4 regions of the Shewanella livingstonensis genome follow, and region 2 is predicted to be linked to each of the others. Evidence: riboswitches for the same ligand, from Rfam matches in the RefSeq annotation. Region 2 holds a riboswitch; each other region holds the start of a gene.
What was found. Region 2 has a riboswitch for cobalamin ahead of EGC82_RS05785 (TonB-dependent receptor). Riboswitches for the same ligand answer to the same signal wherever they lie in the genome.

Region 1 (4,931 bases), 1.3 Mb from region 2:
GTCAGGATGTCGCCATCCAAACCCGACATATGAAATGGATTAATCCAATGTGGACCCACTAGTGTTGCGATCAAGCTTAATATCACTAGGCAGGCCAAACAGATTATTTTCATGTTTCTACTCGCTCGGCGATATGAAGCGCTGCAGCACATAAGACTAAATTAAAACCAATAAGGATGATTAACGACATAAAATTAAAATCACCACTATTAAGTAATGCAGTACGTATTAAATCAGCACTGTAAGTCAGTGGTGATATAGCGGCCACAACTTGAATAATCGTTGGCATCTGATCGACAGGGAAAAATGTGCCAGATAAAAACATCATAGGGGTAATAATAAATGCGGTCATTGATGCTTGGTCACGGTGGTTACGCATTTTTAAAGCAACAATAAATCCCATTAAAGAGAATGCAATAAGGTGCATTAACAGTGCAATCACAAAACCGAGCGAATAATGTAAACTCACCCCACATATCACGCTATAACAGATGATAACGCCAACAGGAATTAATCCTCGTGTCATTCCGTATAACACTTGGGCTGCCACAACCTGCCAGCGTTGATTCGGTGCTAATAAAAACTCTTCAAAAATTTTCAGGTAAAAGCGACTAATATTGATCTCAGTCGCAATATTATAACTTTGATTCATACTGGCCATGGCGAGTAAGCCTGGAAATAAAAATGTTAAGTAATCAACCCCGTTAACAGATGTTCCCTCTCCGACACCGTAACCAAATGCCATTAAATAAAGAAAAGGTGGAACGGCTGCAGCCATAACAACCCGCAACAGTTTCTTTCTAAGCACCATGGTTTCACGGTAATAAATCCCTACAACTCCACTAAGCATTTTTAACCAACCTTTGTCCTGTCATTTGTAAAAAGGCATCTTCAAGGGTTGTCTGTCTGATACTCACTGTTTCAGCTAATTCGGCTAATCGGTTCATGGCATGCCCACGGCTGGCAAAAAACTCTTGTCGACGATCTTGCCCTACTTCAAGTACATGAGAACCTAAATCTTGCTTTAATGTTTCTACATTACTGTCTGCAATAATTTTGCCACGATCGATAAAAATGACCCTACTGGCCATTCTTTCAGCTTCTTCTATATAATGAGTGGTGAGGAAAATGGTACAGTCGAATTCTTTATTTATTTTGGATAAAAAATCCCACATTTTACGTCGGCTATGAGGGTCGAGTCCTACCGTTGGTTCGTCAAGGAATAGAATTTTAGGATTGTGCATAAGCGCACGAGCTATGACGAGCTTACGTTTCATTCCGCCTGATAATTTCTCTGAAGGGATATCTCGGTGTTCTTCAAGTTCGGCGAAGGCTAAACTTTCGTTAATTCTATGTGTGAGTGCTTTGCCACGCATTTTATACAACAAACCGTGTACGGTAAGGTTTTCTACGGGGGTTAATTCTCGATCAATATTATTATGTTGCGGAACAACGCCAATTAACTGTTTTAATGCTAGTCGATCAGTACTATGTGCATGACCATCATATAAAATATCACCAGAATCGGGGGAGATTAGGCCTGTTAACATCTTAATTAACGTTGTTTTACCCGCACCATTAGGCCCTAAGAAAGCGCATATATCTCCACGATTAATGCAAAAACTTGCATTATCTACAGCTTTTCGTTTTCCAAAACTTCGATGTAAACTTTTACCTTCTAATACAGGAGTATTGATTGATAAAGGCACTTCTGAAGTTGACATAACATTATTTACTGGCATAAATTTTAATTATTCTTCAAAAAGAAGAAATCCTAAAACTGATGTTCCGGCCAAGAACGTTAAATTTTGCTGAAGAAGAAAAGGTATACTTCTTTCCCAGTAAAGGTGGTATTAAGGATATGTCTTTATAAATTAACATAATAATACCAATCTTACCTGAACTGTGATTCGGATAGGCCCGCCCGATATTCAGCTTTTTTGTTGATTAGGGTTCTCTGGCTTCTGATTTGTCTCTATGTATACGACTCATTTATAATATAAATCTAGGTACATAAAGGTAAACAGTTACAGTTGCGGGTACAGCCCAGAAATAACATCTGGTTCCCCCTCAAATTAGGGTTGAATGAGTATTAAATATTAAGACTCATTCAACAATCTGGCCAAATGGCAAATCAACTTCGCAAGTGTATTGAGATATAATGAGTAAAGCACTGTGATAATTAACAGCTTTTTTAGCAAGGTTATGGTTCTGTGATCTAAACCGTATTGGACAATGACCCAATCTCTATATATTCTCCCTTAAGTAGTGTACCTTAAATGGATATTGACCTGTTTCCCGGAAATCCCGCCATAACCAATTTGATTTCGACCTTCCCCCACGACCTTTAAATATCAACTCATATCTGTTAAAAACTGAGCTGTTATTTTAGCAATTATTAATGAATTTAATTTCATGCACCTTCTCAGCCTGAGCCTGTAGAGATTAGGGAGTAATGCGTTATTTAACTGTGTAAAAAAAATATTGATTATGGGGTTATTAACTGTTTCATTAAAACTCATATCACACAAAATATTGATAAAATATGAGATTATTAACACTAATTTTAATAAAGAACCATTTTTGCACATTACTTCTCATATTAATAAATAAATACTTGAGCCCTATGGCATAAACAATAACAATTAATATTGCATTCAATACTTCTAAATAAGTAGAGTGACCACGTCGAAATACCCGCTGATCATCTATTGTCAGTTAATTCATGCTGGAAGCCGAACAGGCTTATTAAGTTCTATTGATTTACAATATAAGGACCACATATGAAACGATTTAATAAGGTATTTGCTGTCATTATTGGTTCAACTTTACTCATCTCTAATAGTTACGCAGCGGAAAAAAATATGGATAACAAACCCCAAAACGCTATCGTTATAGCCGCTTTTGGTACCACTTATGATTCGACTCTTGCATCGCTACTTGATATAAAATCGTCAATGCAAACCAGGTATCCAAATACAGAAGTCAGACTTGCGTTTACCTCTAATTTTATCAGAAAAAAATGGCACAAAAGAGCAACAGATAAAACCTATATTGCAGAACATCAGAATGTACCCGCAACCTTATATAATGTAAAAAATGTTCTTGGTACTCTCGCTGATTTACAAGACTTAGGCTTTAGTAATATTGTTGTACAGCCTACCCATTTAACACATGGTGAAGAGTACATGGACACTAAAGCCATTGTCGATGCCCTTGCAGATATTGAAACAATAAAACCCAAATTTAAACCTTTTAAACGTCTTGCTCTTGGGCGTCCGTTACTTGGTACTTGGGGCGTTAAATATCCTTACCATCAAGATATACATTCTCTTGCAATAGCTCTCAAAGACGATGTTGCTCAAGCAAAATTACAAAATAGAGCTCTGGTATATATGGGCCACGGTAACGAACATTTATCAACGGGTTTGTACAAAGAGTTCGAAATAGAGATGAACAAAATGTATCCCCAAGTTAAAACTTTTGTGGGGTTAGTTGAAGGTTTTCCTGATTTAAATAACATCGTTATGCAAATAGAATCACAACATGTAACCAGTATAATGTTACGTCCATTAATGATTGTTGCAGGCGATCACGCCAACAACGATATGGCTGGCGATGAAAAAGATTCATGGAAAACGGTGTTAACGACACTTGGAATAAACGTTAACACTGTACTCGAAGGGTTAGGAGAAAAGCCTGCTGTACAGGCTATATTTATACAACATGCTAATGATGCCGCAAATGATTTAGGTATCCAATTAAACTAAATTTTAGTAAGTGATAGAAATTAAAAAGTGCCATCAATATAATTGATGGCACTTTTTTGCTGAATTATGCCGTTATTCGAGATATTTATATTATTTAAGAGTTAATACTTTTGGCAGTACACTTTCTAACCTGAGCCATTGATCTTCATTCAGTGGTAAACCAAACCTTAACGCATCTTCTTCATCTGTTAATCTGACAAAAACAGCCTCTTTACATAAGTTATCATGGACTTCTTTTGCATTGGGTAAGTACAAAGTCTGAAACAGACTAGAACCAGAAATCCGCCACCTTTCAGTATTTCCAGACAGATCGTGAGGGTCTTGTATTTGATTTGTAGCAATCTTAGTTAATAACACTGCAAGTCTCTCAGTACTTTTTTTGAGTCTGGCACATTGAAATTTATGCCAACCGCTATCTTCAAGTGCTTGCTTAGTCACTTCACGAGAGGGCCCAGCTATAATCCACGGCCCTATCTCTGCAGCTAAACGATGTAGGATTGGAGTATTGGCGATAACGAACCCAACTCGAATGCCTGCTAGACCGAAAAATTTACCAATAGACCTTAATATAATGAGATTGTTTTTTGGACATAAATGGCTAAGACTACTGTTATTATCAATATCAGCAAACGCCTCATCAACAACCAGTAAGCCGTCATTTGCTGATAATAACTGGTGCCATTCCAAAAGTTGTTTATTGCTGATCAATAAACCGCTTGGGTTGTTAGGGTTAATCACAACTAATGCATTTACATCGGCAACTATAGTAGAGCTAGGGACACCGTCATAATGAACGACTTGCCAACCCGCTTTGAGCCAAGCTTTTTCATGTTCTTTGTAACCTTGTTTTGGCAAACCAACCTTTAGATTAATATTTGAAGACAAATATTGCGGTTTTTCCTTAAGGTGATCCAACCATACTTTAGGTAACAATTGGATTGCCATTTGAGAGCCCGCCACGGCTAAAAGAGAATCTGTTTGATAATATTGCCGCGCCGCTGCTTCTAACCCATCTTCCTCTTCTGGTAATCTATTCCAACATAATGTGTCGACATTGGTAAATGGGTAAGTCCAAGGGCTCACGCCAGTTGAAAGATCTAGCCAATTGGAAAATGGAATTTGATATTTATCAGATGCAAGCCTCAGCCGGCCGCCATGCAT
Region 2 (4,931 bases):
ATTTCATCAAGCATGTAAATGTTATAGATAAGTTTCAATTTTTGTATGTTCAGGATAGGATGTACTTAATTAGAATGATTTTCGATCAACTTATCTCTATCTTGACCAAATAAGGATTCATTTGGATGAACAAGATTGCTGAAATTATAGGCTGCTTGGGGTGCTTAGGAATAATGTTCCTGTTCCCCAGCAGTGCATCGGCTACTCCTACTGCCCTGATGACTTTTGGCGAACTTGGTAACTCATCAGGTACTATAGTGATGTCTAATGATGTCCAGCAACTCACAAGCTTGTCTGCAAAATTTGGCTTTTTACCACCATTAGATTGGAAGCTCGCATTTAGCGATAAACGTGGCGACATGACGATGGCTGAGTTTATTCCAGCGAATGAGTCGTTAAATGATTGGTCTAGTTTAGTCTGCATGCAAGGTTTTAAAGGCTTAGCAAATGACGTTGAGCCAGAACGTTTTTTAGATTCAATGGCTGCCACCTATCAAGAGCATTGCCAAGGGCAAGTTGTTTATCAGCAGCTTGGTCGTTCTGAAGTTGGTGAGCTCGAGGCTGTACATGGTTTATTAGGCTGTACCAGCATGCCTAATATTCATCAATCTTTAGCGGCAGTTGAAGAGCCTTATATCACCAGTCCACAAGGTGAAATGGGCTATTTTACGGTAATAAGTGATGACGAAAATGTCTACTTAATTCATAAATCGATTCGTACAGCGGTGTTTACGATAGATACAGTACCCATCACTATCGATAATTATCGTGATTTCATGACTCATCCCTAGTTTAATTCTCGTATTGGCCCTAATCTTGAACCTTAGTTTTGCATCCTGAATCTTAGCATCCATATTCAAGTGCTTAGCTCTTGCTCAGATAGTCAGTTTTGAGCTTTAGTCCTTAGATTTAGTTCTTAGATTAAGTCCCTAGATTTAGTATAAACATGCTCACATCGAAACTTTGCACAGTATTGAGGTGCTTGCTGAGCCTCTTAAATATTATCAATCGATATGTTAAACCATCAATAAGTTGAATTATCTGTGAGTTAACCTTTTGTGAGTATCAAATTCCCCTGTGGATCCGTTATAATCGCCGCGCTATTATTTTATGATGGCAACGATAGTCAAACAGTACGTGCTACGCAATGCTAGCGTTGGCCAATCAAACACATATTTTCAATCATGAGTTGAACCTCAACTCATGTTATTTCAATAGTTAACCGCAACTCTTAATGAGAGCTGAGGTTAGTTAGTCAATCTTTACGGTGCTTGTTGTGGATCTATCGATCTCAGCTGGATAATCGGGAAACCAGTGCAAATCTGGTACTGCCCCCGCAACGGTGATTGGTGAGAGTCAGGTACGCAACAGCGTTGCGTTAATCATCTCGACTCGCGTGTGTTGCCCCCAGGGGCAACGCCACAACCTCAGTCCGGAGACCGGCCTTAAAGGTGATTTCGATGATTTCGGTGGGCAGATCTCGAAATGTAATGTGACATCGCTTGTCGGCTTGTTCTATAGACGCTGTCTATTGAGTAAGCCGACTGCAGTGATGTATATTGCGGCGCTATTGCCCCATTTTTCCTTTCAGGAGTTAAAGGTAAATGGGTACTAAACCAACAAAAATCGCACTGCTATTAAGTGCTGTCTTCAGTGTAGTCAGTGCTAATGCTATCGCGGCTGATCCCGCTACTACATCCTCTTCGGCAATCACCATGGATGAAACCATTGTGGTTATTGGCCGTACTGCTGCTAACCCTTTAAATATTGCTGCCAATGTTAATGTTATTGATGCTGCTGATATTCAAATGAGTGGGGCCACCAATTTAACCGATTTATTACGTGGACAGTCTGGTATTCAGGTGTCGGATAATAACTCGGGCACTGTATTTTCTATGCGTGGTTTTTCTGCATCACAAGCGGCTAATAATACACTTATTTTAGTTGATGGACGCAGACTGAATAATATTGATATTTCAGCGCCAAGCATTGAATCTATCCCAATTAATTTAATTGAGCGAGTTGAGATTTTATCAGGTAGCGCAGGGGTGTTGTATGGTGACCAAGCTGTTGGCGGTGTGATTAATATCATTACCAAAGCACCGACTGAAACCGGCGGAGGTTTACAAGTCAGTGGTGGCAGTTTTGATACCTACGAAGCTAAAGGTGATATTTCAGGTGCTATCAACAACGCATGGCGTTATTTTCTAGCGGCAAGCTATAAAGACAGTGATAATTATCGCGATAATAATGAGAGTGAAACAGGCTCTATTTTAGGTCGCTTACAGTATCAAACTGATACCGAAGACTTTTATGTAGAAGTTAATTATTTTGATAATGATCGTCAAGCGCCTGGCGCGCTAACGTTAGCGCAATACGAAGCCGACCCTCGCCAAGTTGCGGCTTTTTCTGCGGGTGAATACACTCATGAAATGACCACAGCACTGCGCAGTGGTTACCAATACCAGCTGAATAATATTTGGGCCTTAGGCGCAGATTTAACTTATTCAGACACATTAACCACGAGTATATTGTTTGGTGGTGCAGGGCGTATTGAGCGGGATCTATTAAGTTTTTCACCTAAAGCCACAGCTGACTACCATTTAGAACATGGCGATTTAAATTTTGTTGCCGGTGTTGATGTGAGTAAAGGTGAAGCAGATTTCGATACGCTTTATACGCAACGAAATAATGAACAGACACAAAAGAGCGCCTATGTGCAAGCATCAGTGCCTATTACGCCTACTTTATCTTATGTTGTTGGTGGTCGATACTCAGAAGTGACTGACGATTTATATGACCAATTACTTTATCCTAACCGTGTTGAAATCGATAATGATGCCCATGCATTTGAGTTAGGCTTTAATTATCGTCCAAGCAGTGAAAATCGCTTTTATGTCCGCGCAAATGATAACTTTCGCTTTGCAAAAGTAGATGAGCAAGCATATACGCCATTGGCAGTACAAGGTTTAGACCCACAAACTGGCCGTTCTTACGAAGCCGGTTGGGACTTTACTACCGCCACTCAAACCTTAAAAATTAATGCTTATCAACTAGAGTTAGAAGATGAGATTGTTTACGAAGGCGGTCGTACAGATGGACCTTATGGTGGTGGCGCTAACGTTAATGCCGACGAATCTCGTCGCTTTGGTGTGAGCACAGCTTATGATGTACAGTTATCGATCGATTGGTTATTAGGTGCTTCGTACGACTATATTGATGCAGAATTCACTCAAGGCGAAAATGACGGTAAAGCCTTATCTTGGGTAGCTAAACATTCAGGTAAAGCCTTTGTCAGTTACGATTTTTCTGATGGCTGGCAAGCGTATGTTGAAGGTGTTTACACCGGCGAGCGCTATATGGAAGGCGATAACAGCAATACCGGTGATAAGTTAGACAGTTACGTGCTAACAAACCTTGCGTTAAACTATACTTATTCAGGTTGGAATGGCAGTTTACGTGTAGATAATTTGCTTGACGAAGATTATGTCGGCACGGGTTATTACTCTGCCTATGGTAGCGGTTATTATTCAGGTACTGGTCGTTCAATTAGGCTAACAGCCGGTTATCGTTTCTAGATAATTCGACTTAATAGATTCTCACCCACTAAAGCCAGTAAACTATTACTGGCTTTCGTTTTAATATATCGTTAGATTAATTTATAGCGTGTTTATTTTAAAAAAGGTAACCGATGAATATGACTAATCTTGAGCAACAAGTTCTGACTCAAGTTCAAGCTATTATTGGCAATGAAGAACAGGTCATTGGTCGTCGTGGCATATTAATTCCATTGAAAAAGGCTTTAATTAGCGAAGCTGATATTAGAGTTGTTATCGATACTGTGTCGGCTGATCCTGCGCTTGCTGCTCATTTGTTGTTGCGCAGTAATACCGCGCAAGCTGCAGGCGTAATATCGGCTAAAAGCCGCAGTGTTAAAGATGCTTTAATCCGTTTAGGCCAAGTAAACATTTACCGCTATGCGTTCTCGTTTTACCTTAAAGAAAGACTTGATGAGCTTTCTGAACCTTACAAAAAACTCGTTCAAGGCTATTGGGCTTTAAATGAAAAGATTGCGACGGATTGTATAGCGCTGTTGCGTGAAGAGAATGATATTGGTGTAGGGACTAAAATTGATGCAGATGAGATGCAAACATTAGCGCTGTTTAGTGTGTTTGGTCAGGTCATTGCGTTAACGGCTTTTGCTTATTTAAACGCTGAACTCTCTCGTCCAGTATCATTAAAAGTACTGAAGTCACTTATTGATAAGCAACAGCAACAGTTATCACTTGAGGCATTTTCGTCACTAGGACTAGATGAAGATTTACGCGAAGAATTTTTGATTGCACATAATTTACGTCAAACACAAAACCCTGATTCCCCAGGACTTGTGCTTCGACGCGTGCTATCTAAGCGAGGTTTATTAATCAACCCGTTGTAGATTTATGCCTTCACTCGCTACCAGTTCGAGCCACTTTTGGATTAAATTTGCATTAGTGGCGTCGCGACGATAAGCCCCAAATAATGGACGTTTCAGACCTTCCGATCCTAATTTAACTGCAGTAATACTGAGCCCCTGACTCTCTCGAATAGACCAGGTAGGTAGGGTTGCTACGCCGTCATTACAGGCTACGCGTTGTAACAGCATTGAGGTTAAATCGCATTGCTTTTGCTCGCCAGGTTCAATACCTGCAGGTTCTAAAAAGTGCTTATAAATGTCTAAACGAGCTAATGGCACTGGGTAGCTAATTAAGGTTTGTTTGGCCAATTGTGCTGGTGTGACAAACGCTTGCGCTGCTAATGTATTATCATTGGAAACGACTAATTTAACTTCAAAATCAAATAGGTGTTGATAAGCGACACGGTGTCCTGGCACTGGGTCTGATGTTAGCACTATGTCTAAGCTCCCCGTCTCTAAGGCATTGAGCGAATCA
Region 3 (4,931 bases), 1.3 Mb from region 2:
GCTATGAGTGTTGCTCTGCTGGCTGCACCAATGAGCATTCTGACGATATGAGGAACCATCAACCCAACAAAACCAATACCGCCACAGTTCGCCACTAACGATGCGGTTATCATTGCGGTAAGCAGTAACATGCCTAAACGTAATGGCACCACGGCAACGCCTTGAGTGTGAGCACTTTCATCACCGGCCATGAGTGCTTGTAAGGGCCGCTGAAATTGATACACAATGAAAATAGAACCAATTACAACGATGCTTGGGAATAATAAGTTATCCCAATTTGCGCGACTAAAACTGCCCATATTCCAAAAAAGTACCGACTTAATAGCTTGATCTTCACTGAAATACAGCACCATATTTGACAATGAAGACAATAAAAATGAAATGGCAACACCAGCAAGAATAAGCCCTTCAACTTGACCATCTCGAGCCATCATCATCACCACAAAAACAGCAATTAATGCCCCAAGAAATGCATATAAAGGTAGACTTGCACCACTGAACCCCATGGTAAGTGCAATAACAGCACCCAATGTTGAACCCGATGAAATACCAAATAAATAAGGATCGGCAAGTGGATTACGTGTCACGCTTTGTAACACGGTACCCGATACTGCAAGGCCGGCACCGCATAGCATTGCCAGCACAACTCTAGGTAGTCGAAGTTCTAAGATAATTCGGTCAGTTAACGAACCGTATTCTTGGCCCATCACATAGCGACTAAAGGAATTAAACACTTCAATAAGGGCAATATCGGCACTTCCCATGGCGATGGCAAATATGGGCGACACAATAAAAATCGGAATTAAGATAAATAATAGCCAGCTGGGTTTAAGCATATATTTGCCCTTTGAGTTCACTGGCCGATGAATTTACATTTTCATCTTTGTTTTCAGTTTCAGTGACTGGCTTAGGTGCGAATTGATATAACGACTTACTGGGCTGTGAAAATTTAAATCGAATACTGGGGTAAACATTATTTGAGTGGTAGTAAATATCTGCGTCTACAAGATATACATGTTTTATATTTTCTTGAGTGAGTACGTCATTGGGCGTACCAAATGCAGAGACTTTACCTTGATGAAGTAATAACAAACTATCGCAATACGCACTTGCAAGGTTCAAGTCGTGTATTGAAGCAATTACAGTAATGCCCAAACTTTTAACTAATTTAAGTGTTTCAATTTGGTAATGAATGTCTAAATGATTAGTCGGTTCATCTAAAATAAGTAACTGTGGTTGTTGCAATAATGCCCTTGCTATTAATACTCGTTGTTGTTCCCCTCCTGATAATGAATCAAAATTATCGTTAGCTTTGTCGAGTAAATTGACTCGGTTGAGTTGCGCATTAATTTGTGTTGTTTCATCTGCTTGGTTAACGCTTTTCCACCAGGGCTTTTTGGCTAATAAACCCGATCTTAAAAATTGTCGAACAGTCATGGTAAATCCTGTTGGACAATGCTGTGTAACTACTGCCACATGGCGCGCAAACTCAGCTTGGGAATAGCTAGAAATATTGTGTCCATTGAGAAAAACCTCACCCGCACTCGCTTTTATATAACGATATAGGCACCGTAATAAGGTTGACTTACCCACGCCGTTTGGACCAAGAATACCAATGAATTCACCTTTATTTACCGTAAATGATACCTTATCAAGCACCGACTTTTTATCTGTTGACCAGCAAACATCTTTCACTGTTACGTGAGAATATTGAGTTCTGTGGTGATGGCTATCGTATTGGCAGTTCATCTTAACCTCGCGTTAGCAAACCTTTGGGGAAAAAGAATGTGTTAACCTTTTAATCAGGATTAACACATTCAATTGGTAACCTTAGAATTTGTTATAACTCACACTTAAATACCACTGTGCACCGGGGCCGTAGTAATCAGCATTTGATATAATATCTTCGTCAAATAGGTTGTTTGCCTTTAACCGAAACTGCCAGTTTTGCGCCAATGTGTAACCAATACTTGCATCCACTTTATGGTAAGCATCGTTGTATTCGGCGCCATCTTTACGCTTGCCTTGATAATGGTAATCAAGTCTTAAATCCCAATCCGCGATTGGGTAGGCGAGAGAAAAGTCAGCCTCATGTTCACTTCGGCCTTCTAGCTCTACATTAGTGAGTTTATTTTCAGTATCTAGGTAGGTATAACTCAGTGTGTGCTGTAGGCCATTAACCGTAAAGTTAACACCAAATTCAGCACCTTTAATTGAGGCTTCATCAACATTTTCAGGACGATAAATATCCCAATCATTTTGATCTTTTTCACCCGTGTTCACCCAGTTAATAAGATCATCGACTTCTGTATCAAATACACTGACATAAGCATTATAATCTTCGTTTGTGTAACTTAGTGTTAAGTCGACATTGGTAGAGGTTTCTGACGTAAGATCTGGGTTACCAGAATTGGGCCAGTATAAGTCATTAAAAGTAGGTGCTTTAAAACCAGTTCCATAGCCCAAACTCATGCGCCAATTATCATCAAATCGATAACCCGCACTGAGATTGAACGATGTTTCACTGTCAATATTTTCGACATCGTCGTAACGAACTACGCCTTCAAGTAACCATTGATTAATATCAACTCGAGCAAGAGCAAAAACCGCTGTTATATCACGTTCATTTTGGGCGTAATAGCCGTCTACTTCTTCGGAGATGTAATCAGCACCCGCATTAAACGTCAGCATGTCGTTTACTGTAAACTGGTTTATCCAACTCACTTGGTCACGCGTTGTTTCGTATAACGACTTGCCCTCAACGCCATTACGGAAATTTTCATTTGAATCTTGGCTCTGACCAATTAACAACTTAGATTCCCAGGCATCTGACTGGTATTGCGCTGCTGCGTTAACGTAGTAATTATCAAAATCAGCTTCATTACCGCCCCAAGAACTGTCGTATTCAGAGTTTCCTGAAGAATATTGACCATTCCAGCTGATTAACCATTGATCGGTAATATTTTGTAATCCATTAAGACCCACGCTCAGTCTGTCATATCCATCATCATCAGTCTCAGCGTCACGCTTAGCATCAAAACCATCACTTTGCTCTTTTGACACGGTCACACTGGTTAATCCATCACCATGTGAAATGCCGCCGCCAGCGCTGTAGCGAGAATAATTATCGCTACCTAATTCAGCACCAACAAAGCCTTCGTCTTGTGCATATTTACGAGTAAATATTTGGATAACCCCACCAATGGCATCGCTGCCCCATATAGACGCCCTCGGGCCTTTTACCACTTCAATACGTTCTATTTGTTCTGGTGATAGGCCATTAAAACTAGCGCTACCTAGGGTTGCTGAACTAATACGGGCACCATCTACAAGCACCAAGACATGATCTGAATTAGCACCACGAATACTCACACTAGCGGTTTGACCCGCACCACCGGTACGGGTAACACTCACACCGGGTAATTGTTCTAATAAATCAACCACAGATTTAGGATTAATCTGTGCTATTTCTGTCCGCTCAATGGTATTGACGACGGCAAGACGTTGTTCAGGGGAAGCGTCAAAGCGATCAGCAGTGACCACCATAACGTCATCCATTTCTTGTGAGGCTACCTGGAAACTTGCTGCACACATTAAGGCAACAATAGATAAGCGCGTTTTTAACTGCATGGTTTTTCCTTAGAAAAAAGTTAAAAGCGCGGGAATGCTCCCTTTGGGGGAGATAATCAAAATAGAGGTTGTTTCATCTTATTCTGATCACAACAGATAAAACCGAGTGAGAGTGAAGCCTAGTGTTAAATACACCCTAATTGCCGACACTATTATACTTGGTCGTCTGCTCAAGAAACCCGCTTGAGTCAAAGTCTAATAGAGGTCGGTCTCCTGGCTCTCAGCGTCTAAACATATTCCTTCCCGATCGTCGACCAGTGGTATTAATATGTTGCTCTGATTACAGTTGCAGGCACAGCCGCGGTATCTCACCGCATTCCCATGAACTAGTTATATATTGTTTATATTACTGTCCACCTCTACATGCCAAGCAAGTTACCCCCAGTTTTATTATTCGCCTAGGAGCAAGATCACAGATACATTTTTTTCAAATAAAGTGTGTGATTTCTTACAGTACTTTTGAAGGTTTTTGACTGACTTTTATGTGAAAATCTAGGTCTATCTTCATCAAATCATTTTTCTGGCACGAAGAATTTCTGGCTCTATAATCAATACCCAATTGTTGCTAAAGGGTTTGAATATCCTCTAGACGTCAAACGAAATTCAAACAATTAAGTGACACACTTCATAATTTGACAACTCACGCGGCTTTTTTTACAGAAAACAACACTGAACACTAATCAACTTAACCTCACCATACTTGTGCAAAAAAATGTGTTTAAGACTTAAACATAATAAATAGGTATGTATGATGAAATTATATAATAAAACACTGATAAGCTTATTGATGGTGAGTTTATGGGGCTGTGGTTCAGAAGACAAAACTGTGGTCGATGCACCACAGCCAATCGTTACCGAAACGCCTGCGGACTCAAAAGTCGTTAACGAAGCCTGGAATTACATTGAAACTCCTTATTTCGATATTAAAGGGTTTGAATTAAGAGGAAATGTTGGGGTTAATATTGGCCGACTTGAAGACAATACCACCAAATGGGTTGGCACAGGCCTGTATCTTCAAGCAACTGGTGACAGTTCTCGAGATATAAATGGTGATGGCAGAGTTGCTTTCAACGATGCAGCACTAGCAGGCATTGTTAATAAAGAAACGGGACCTGCTTACACCCAAAATACACAAGCTATGATTGATTATCTTGCAACTAACCCCGATGGGCTTGGCGCGGGCACTGCAAGACCTGATATCTTTAAACCAGGTCACTATAGTCCGTTTGATTTGCTTCGTTTTATTGTGGGTACCCGTGCTGATATGCGCTGGGAAGGTGATATAACCTCTTATAAAGATT
Region 4 (4,931 bases), 1.3 Mb from region 2:
GTTAACCGCGCTGATGTCAGCGCTGAATTATTATCTGAGGTATATGATGTTTCGGTTTCTATTGATAATCGCAGCTTTAGCTTTTTCCACTAACAATTATGCCTACGAAAGAGTGGTGTTACTTGCCCCTGCAGCTGGAGACTTATTTATTCAGTTGCAACAGCAGCATAAAGTCGTTGGGGTTACTCGTAATAATGACGATTTTAAAGATGCACTTAAAATAGGTAGCCATATAAAGCCGAATATTGAATTGATTAAATCATTAAATCCCGATTTAATCATTATCGATTCGACTCGCTTTTTTAGTGATGAGATGGCGTCTTTATTAGGCGCAAAAACAGTCATTTATAATCCTGTAACCTTAAATGCTGTGTTAGAGCAAATTCATCATCTTGGCACCTTACTCGATTGCCCAAATCAAGCTAATGAGTTAGTCACTACATTAACTCAAGTACTGCAAAAAATTAAGCCTCTGGTCAAAAAACCTTCTGTAATTTACGAAGTCACTCAAATGCCCCTGACCATAGCGGGTAAAGGCAATATTGTCAGTGATATTATTCACTCTGCGGGCGGAGAATTAATGGCTCCTTCGACTCGTAAGCTGATTAAATTTAATGTGGAATCTGTGCTCGTTAGCCAGCCTGATTATTACCTTTATCAAATAGGTCCAATGAACCCCAATCCACAACCACCTGAAACACGCCAATTATATAAGATGTTACCGAGCAAGTTTATACAAGTTGAACAATTATCCTACTCTAGAGCCAATAGCCAATCTTTTTATATTGCTGCAGAATTAAATCGTCAATTTAACAAATCATAAGTTTTGATGTGATCTGTAGACGGTTATAGATCACAACTTGGTTTAACAATCTAAATTACTGATATTTCTCACACTGTTTTGCCAGCAATTAGTCCCTAAAATTAATCTTAGTTAAGGCGCCTTAAGGCGACTCTATTAGGTTATTAAAGCGATATTTACATCGATAATCACATCGGTAATTCCATCGTTTAATAATACCTATAAGAGTTAGGGGAACCAGATGAAATTTCTGGACTGTACCCGCAACTGTAAAAGATAAAGCGTAGATAAATACGCAGCTGAACTCAATACCACTGGCGCAAGCTGGGAAGGTGAGATTCAGTATAATCTTGAGCCAGGATACCCACTTTAACCATCATGATAAAAACTGGGCGGGCGTTCCTAGTGAGTTTATACCTCAGTGATAACAGCCCTTGATTCAGTACTCAATATTCGATGAATTGCTTGAGTTTTATAAAGACTCAATTTTAGGGTTAATTGTGGATATAACGTCAAAAAACTCACCGATGGAAGCTGATTTTCCTTCGCAAGTGACAAAGATAAAGAAAAGTCGAAATCGCAAGGAATTGCGAAAAGGCTATACTACAGGTGCCTGCGCAACTGCAGCTTCTTTAGGCGCATTATCTCAATTACTCACAAATGAATCTATATCAACTATTCAAATTACCTTACCAACAACTGAACAAGTCACGTTCAATTTGCAGACAATCTTACAGACTCCTCAACAAGTCACTTGTTATGTCATCAAAGATGCCGGTGATGACCCAGACTGTACCGACAAAGCACATATCACAACAACAGTCAGTTTAACCGACAAACCCGGTATAACATTTGTCGCAGGAAATGGCGTGGCCACTGTAACTTTACCCGGCTTAGAACTTGCTGTGGGCGAACCTGCAATTAATCCTGTGCCCCGTAAGATGATCCGAGAACATCTATTACCCTTACTTGCAAAATATAGTCAAGGTGGCGCAAGAGTAGAAATATCAGTGCCTAATGGCGAAAAGATGGCAGAAGAATCGATTGCAAAACGATTAGGACTCATTGGTGGCATTTCAATATTAGGTACTCGTGGAACCGTTTTCCCTTATTCAACCTCTGCGTATTCCGCTTCTATTAGACAAAATATCATGGTTGCCAAAGCACAAGGTCTAGACACTGTGTATCTCACCACCGGCAGCCGTACCGAAAAAGCTGCCATGGAATATTTTCCTCAACAACCAGAATTAGCCTTCGTTCAAGTGGGTGATTTTAGTGGTGTGGGGCTACGAGCGGCTGCCCGTTACGAAATGAAACATGTAGAACTTGTCACCATGATAGGTAAGTTGTGCAAGTTAACCGCAGGAAATATGTTGACCCATGTCAGTGGTAGGGCAATTAATTTCAACCATCTTGCAGACATCGCCGCCACTATGTGTAAAGAACAAGATGTAGATGCTATTCGTCATGCTTTAACAGGGCGGCATCTCCTGCAAATGAAACCGCCGTTACCTGATGCCTTCTTTGAACAAATTTGTTTAGTTGCTGCAAAACACTGCATAGCTTATGCACATCATTCATATCAATTTAGTTTGCGCCTGGTTGACTTTAACGGCGCAACAATCGCACGCGTGACTCTGGGAGAAAAACAATGACAGCTATGTCACAGATGACGACACAAGGCCGCCAAATAGAAAATGATTCTTTTTCTATTATCGATCATGAAATACAGACGTTTCACGGTGGTCACCACTTTTCTGACGGTGAGTGGAATGTGGTGAGAAGAGCCATTCATACCAGTGGTGATTTTGAATTTGCAACATTATATCAATTTAGTGATAAAGCGGTGGAAACAGGCGTTAACGCATTGAAAAATGGTTGTAATATTATTTCCGACGTTACCATGATTACCGCAGGGCTAAGCGCCCAACGCAAAGCCGTATTTGGTAACCAGGCTTATTGTTTTATTAGCAACGAAACCGTGATTGAACGTGCTAAGGCAAGTGGTTCTACAAGAGCAATAGAGTCTATGCGATATGCACGAGATCAAGGCTTGCTCGACGGCGCAATTATTGGTGTGGGTAATGCGCCAACTGCATTACTAGAGGTGCTTACCATGATCCAAGCGGGTGAAATAAAACCTGCACTCATTATTGGTATTCCAGTCGGTTTTGTTAAAGCCGTTGAGTCTAAACAATTACTCGTAGATCAAAACCAAGTTGACTATATAGCCTCTTTGGGCAGAAAAGGTGGCAGTCCTCTCGTTGTTTCTAGTATTCATGCATTATTAGTCGAGGCAGCTAAATGAGAGGTCAATTACGTTTAGTCGGTATTGGCGATGATGGCTGTTTAAGCCTAACCAGTCGTGCAATGAATGCAATTTCTGAAGCTGAAGTTTTAGCTGGGAGCGAGCGCCATTTAGCATTTGTTCCGCAATACACAGGTCAGAAGCTTGCAATGACTTCGCCTCTTTCTGGTTTCATTACCCAAGTCGTTGAGCTTGCCAGCCGTCAAGATGTTTGTGTGCTCGCATCTGGTGATCCTTTGTTTTTCGGAATTGGTCAGTTATTGCTAAAAGCTGCTGCGAAAGCAAATGTCGACGTAGACATTATTCCATCACTATCAAGTGTACAACTTGCTTGTGCCCGTTATGGATGGTCAAGCCAACAATTGACCATGTTGTCAGTTCATGGCCGTTCATTAACTGGACTCGTTGCAAAATTACAGCAAGCTGATGAATTTGCACTATTAACCGATGGTGTTAATTCCCCTCAGGTTGTAGCCGCTCATTTATTAACGTTTGCCGAAACACACTGGCAGATCCATGTCTGTGAGGCGCTAGGTGGCGTCGATGAACGTTGCCGAACATTCACAGTAGCTGAACTGGTCGCAGGGGAAGCAGGGGAAGTAAACCCTTTAAACTTAATGCTATTGCGCCGTGGAGATCAAGCCCCTTGGAATGGCAAACCGGGTCATGTTGCAGATGAAGAATATGCTAAACGGATTCCTTCACAAGGGCTCATTACTAAGGCGCCTATTCGTGCTGTAGCCATTGCTAATCTTAATTTAACACCCGACAGCATAATGTGGGATATCGGTACAGCATCCGGTTCGGTGGCGATAGAAAGTGCAAAGCAGGCATGGCGTGGTCAGATTTATGCCATTGAATGTAATAGTGATTGCTTTGAAATGTTAGCAGCAAATCGTGAACTGCATAAAGTCGATAATATGAACATCATCAAGCATAAAGCACCGGATGGTTTAGCTGATTTACCGGCACCAGATGCAGTATTTTGCGGCGGTAGCCGTGGTCAAATGAGCGCTATTTTCACCCATGTAATGCAAGTCTTGAAAACTGGAGGGCGTTTTATTGTGTCTGCCGTTACGCTCGACAGTGTCACTGAGTTATTTAACTTATGTCGACAGCATGAAATAGAGCCACAAATATTAATGCTTAATATCTCAAAGACAAAACCCTTAGCACATTACACCTGCTATCAAGCAGAAAACCCTATTCATTTATTTATTATAGAAAAGAGATAATCTACGTATGACAACTAAAATTGGAAAATTATATGCCATTGGTGTCGGTCCTGGCGCGGGCGATTTAATGACATTACGAAGCGTGCGTCTACTTAAATCACTTGATGTAATAGCAATACCTGAAAAGACTCAAGGTGCACAAGATTCATTTGCATGGGCGATTACTAAACAAGAAGTGCCCGCTGAAGAGGTAAGTGGCGAAAAGCTATTTCTTTGGTTTCCAATGAGTCGAGACCATACCATTACAGTACCTGCTTGGCACAGAGCTGCTGACGAAATTGTTGAACGGTTGAAGCAAGGTTTAGATGTCGGTTTTATTACCGAAGGGGATCCATCAGTATTTAGCACTTGGGCTTACCTTCAAGAAGAGATTGCAGAACGTTTGGAACATGTCGAAACAGAAATAGTTCCGGCAGTGAGTTCCATTACGGCAGTACCCTCTGCGACTCAAATTCCATTAGCCGATGGAGAAGAAAGATTCTGCGTCGTGCCAGCGACTTATGGCATTGAAATGTTGCCGAGATTGATGGAAGAGTTCGATACCATTATTTTGATCAAAGCGGGTCGAATGGTTGAGCCTTTGATT

Region 1: it holds a riboswitch for cobalamin, as region 2 does, so the genes downstream of both, EGC82_RS11340 (ABC transporter ATP-binding protein) here and EGC82_RS05785 (TonB-dependent receptor) in region 2, are expected to answer to the same signal.
Region 3: it holds a riboswitch for cobalamin, as region 2 does, so the genes downstream of both, EGC82_RS11260 (TonB-dependent receptor domain-containing protein) here and EGC82_RS05785 (TonB-dependent receptor) in region 2, are expected to answer to the same signal.
Region 4: it holds a riboswitch for cobalamin, as region 2 does, so the genes downstream of both, EGC82_RS11365 (cobalt-precorrin-5B (C(1))-methyltransferase) here and EGC82_RS05785 (TonB-dependent receptor) in region 2, are expected to answer to the same signal.

Annotation. Positions count from the first base shown of each region.
Region 1 covers NZ_CP034015.1:2,644,497-2,649,427, reverse strand. Annotated here, with positions in the region: gene EGC82_RS11350 (FecCD family ABC transporter permease) at 1-113, opposite strand, end outside; gene EGC82_RS11345 (ABC transporter permease) at 110-850, opposite strand; gene EGC82_RS11340 (ABC transporter ATP-binding protein) at 843-1,724, opposite strand; cobalamin riboswitch at 1,937-2,105, opposite strand; gene EGC82_RS11335 (sirohydrochlorin cobaltochelatase) at 2,784-3,770, shown strand; gene EGC82_RS11330 (threonine-phosphate decarboxylase) at 3,861-4,931, opposite strand, start outside.
Region 2 covers NZ_CP034015.1:1,333,460-1,338,390, forward strand. Annotated here, with positions in the region: gene EGC82_RS05780 (hypothetical protein) at 126-791, shown strand; cobalamin riboswitch at 1,249-1,462, shown strand; gene EGC82_RS05785 (TonB-dependent receptor) at 1,605-3,578, shown strand; gene EGC82_RS05790 (HDOD domain-containing protein) at 3,698-4,438, shown strand; gene EGC82_RS05795 (LysR family transcriptional regulator) at 4,421-4,931, opposite strand, start outside.
Region 3 covers NZ_CP034015.1:2,629,283-2,634,213, reverse strand. Annotated here, with positions in the region: gene EGC82_RS11270 (FecCD family ABC transporter permease) at 1-836, opposite strand, end outside; gene EGC82_RS11265 (ABC transporter ATP-binding protein) at 829-1,749, opposite strand; gene EGC82_RS11260 (TonB-dependent receptor domain-containing protein) at 1,831-3,630, opposite strand; cobalamin riboswitch at 3,817-4,006, opposite strand; gene EGC82_RS11255 (hypothetical protein) at 4,382-4,931, shown strand, end outside.
Region 4 covers NZ_CP034015.1:2,650,903-2,655,833, forward strand. Annotated here, with positions in the region: gene EGC82_RS11355 (ABC transporter ATP-binding protein) at 1-93, shown strand, start outside; gene EGC82_RS11360 (ABC transporter substrate-binding protein) at 44-823, shown strand; cobalamin riboswitch at 1,011-1,188, shown strand; gene EGC82_RS11365 (cobalt-precorrin-5B (C(1))-methyltransferase) at 1,303-2,457, shown strand; gene EGC82_RS11370 (precorrin-8X methylmutase) at 2,454-3,110, shown strand; gene cbiE (precorrin-6y C5,15-methyltransferase (decarboxylating) subunit CbiE) at 3,107-4,345, shown strand; gene cobI (precorrin-2 C(20)-methyltransferase) at 4,353-4,931, shown strand, end outside.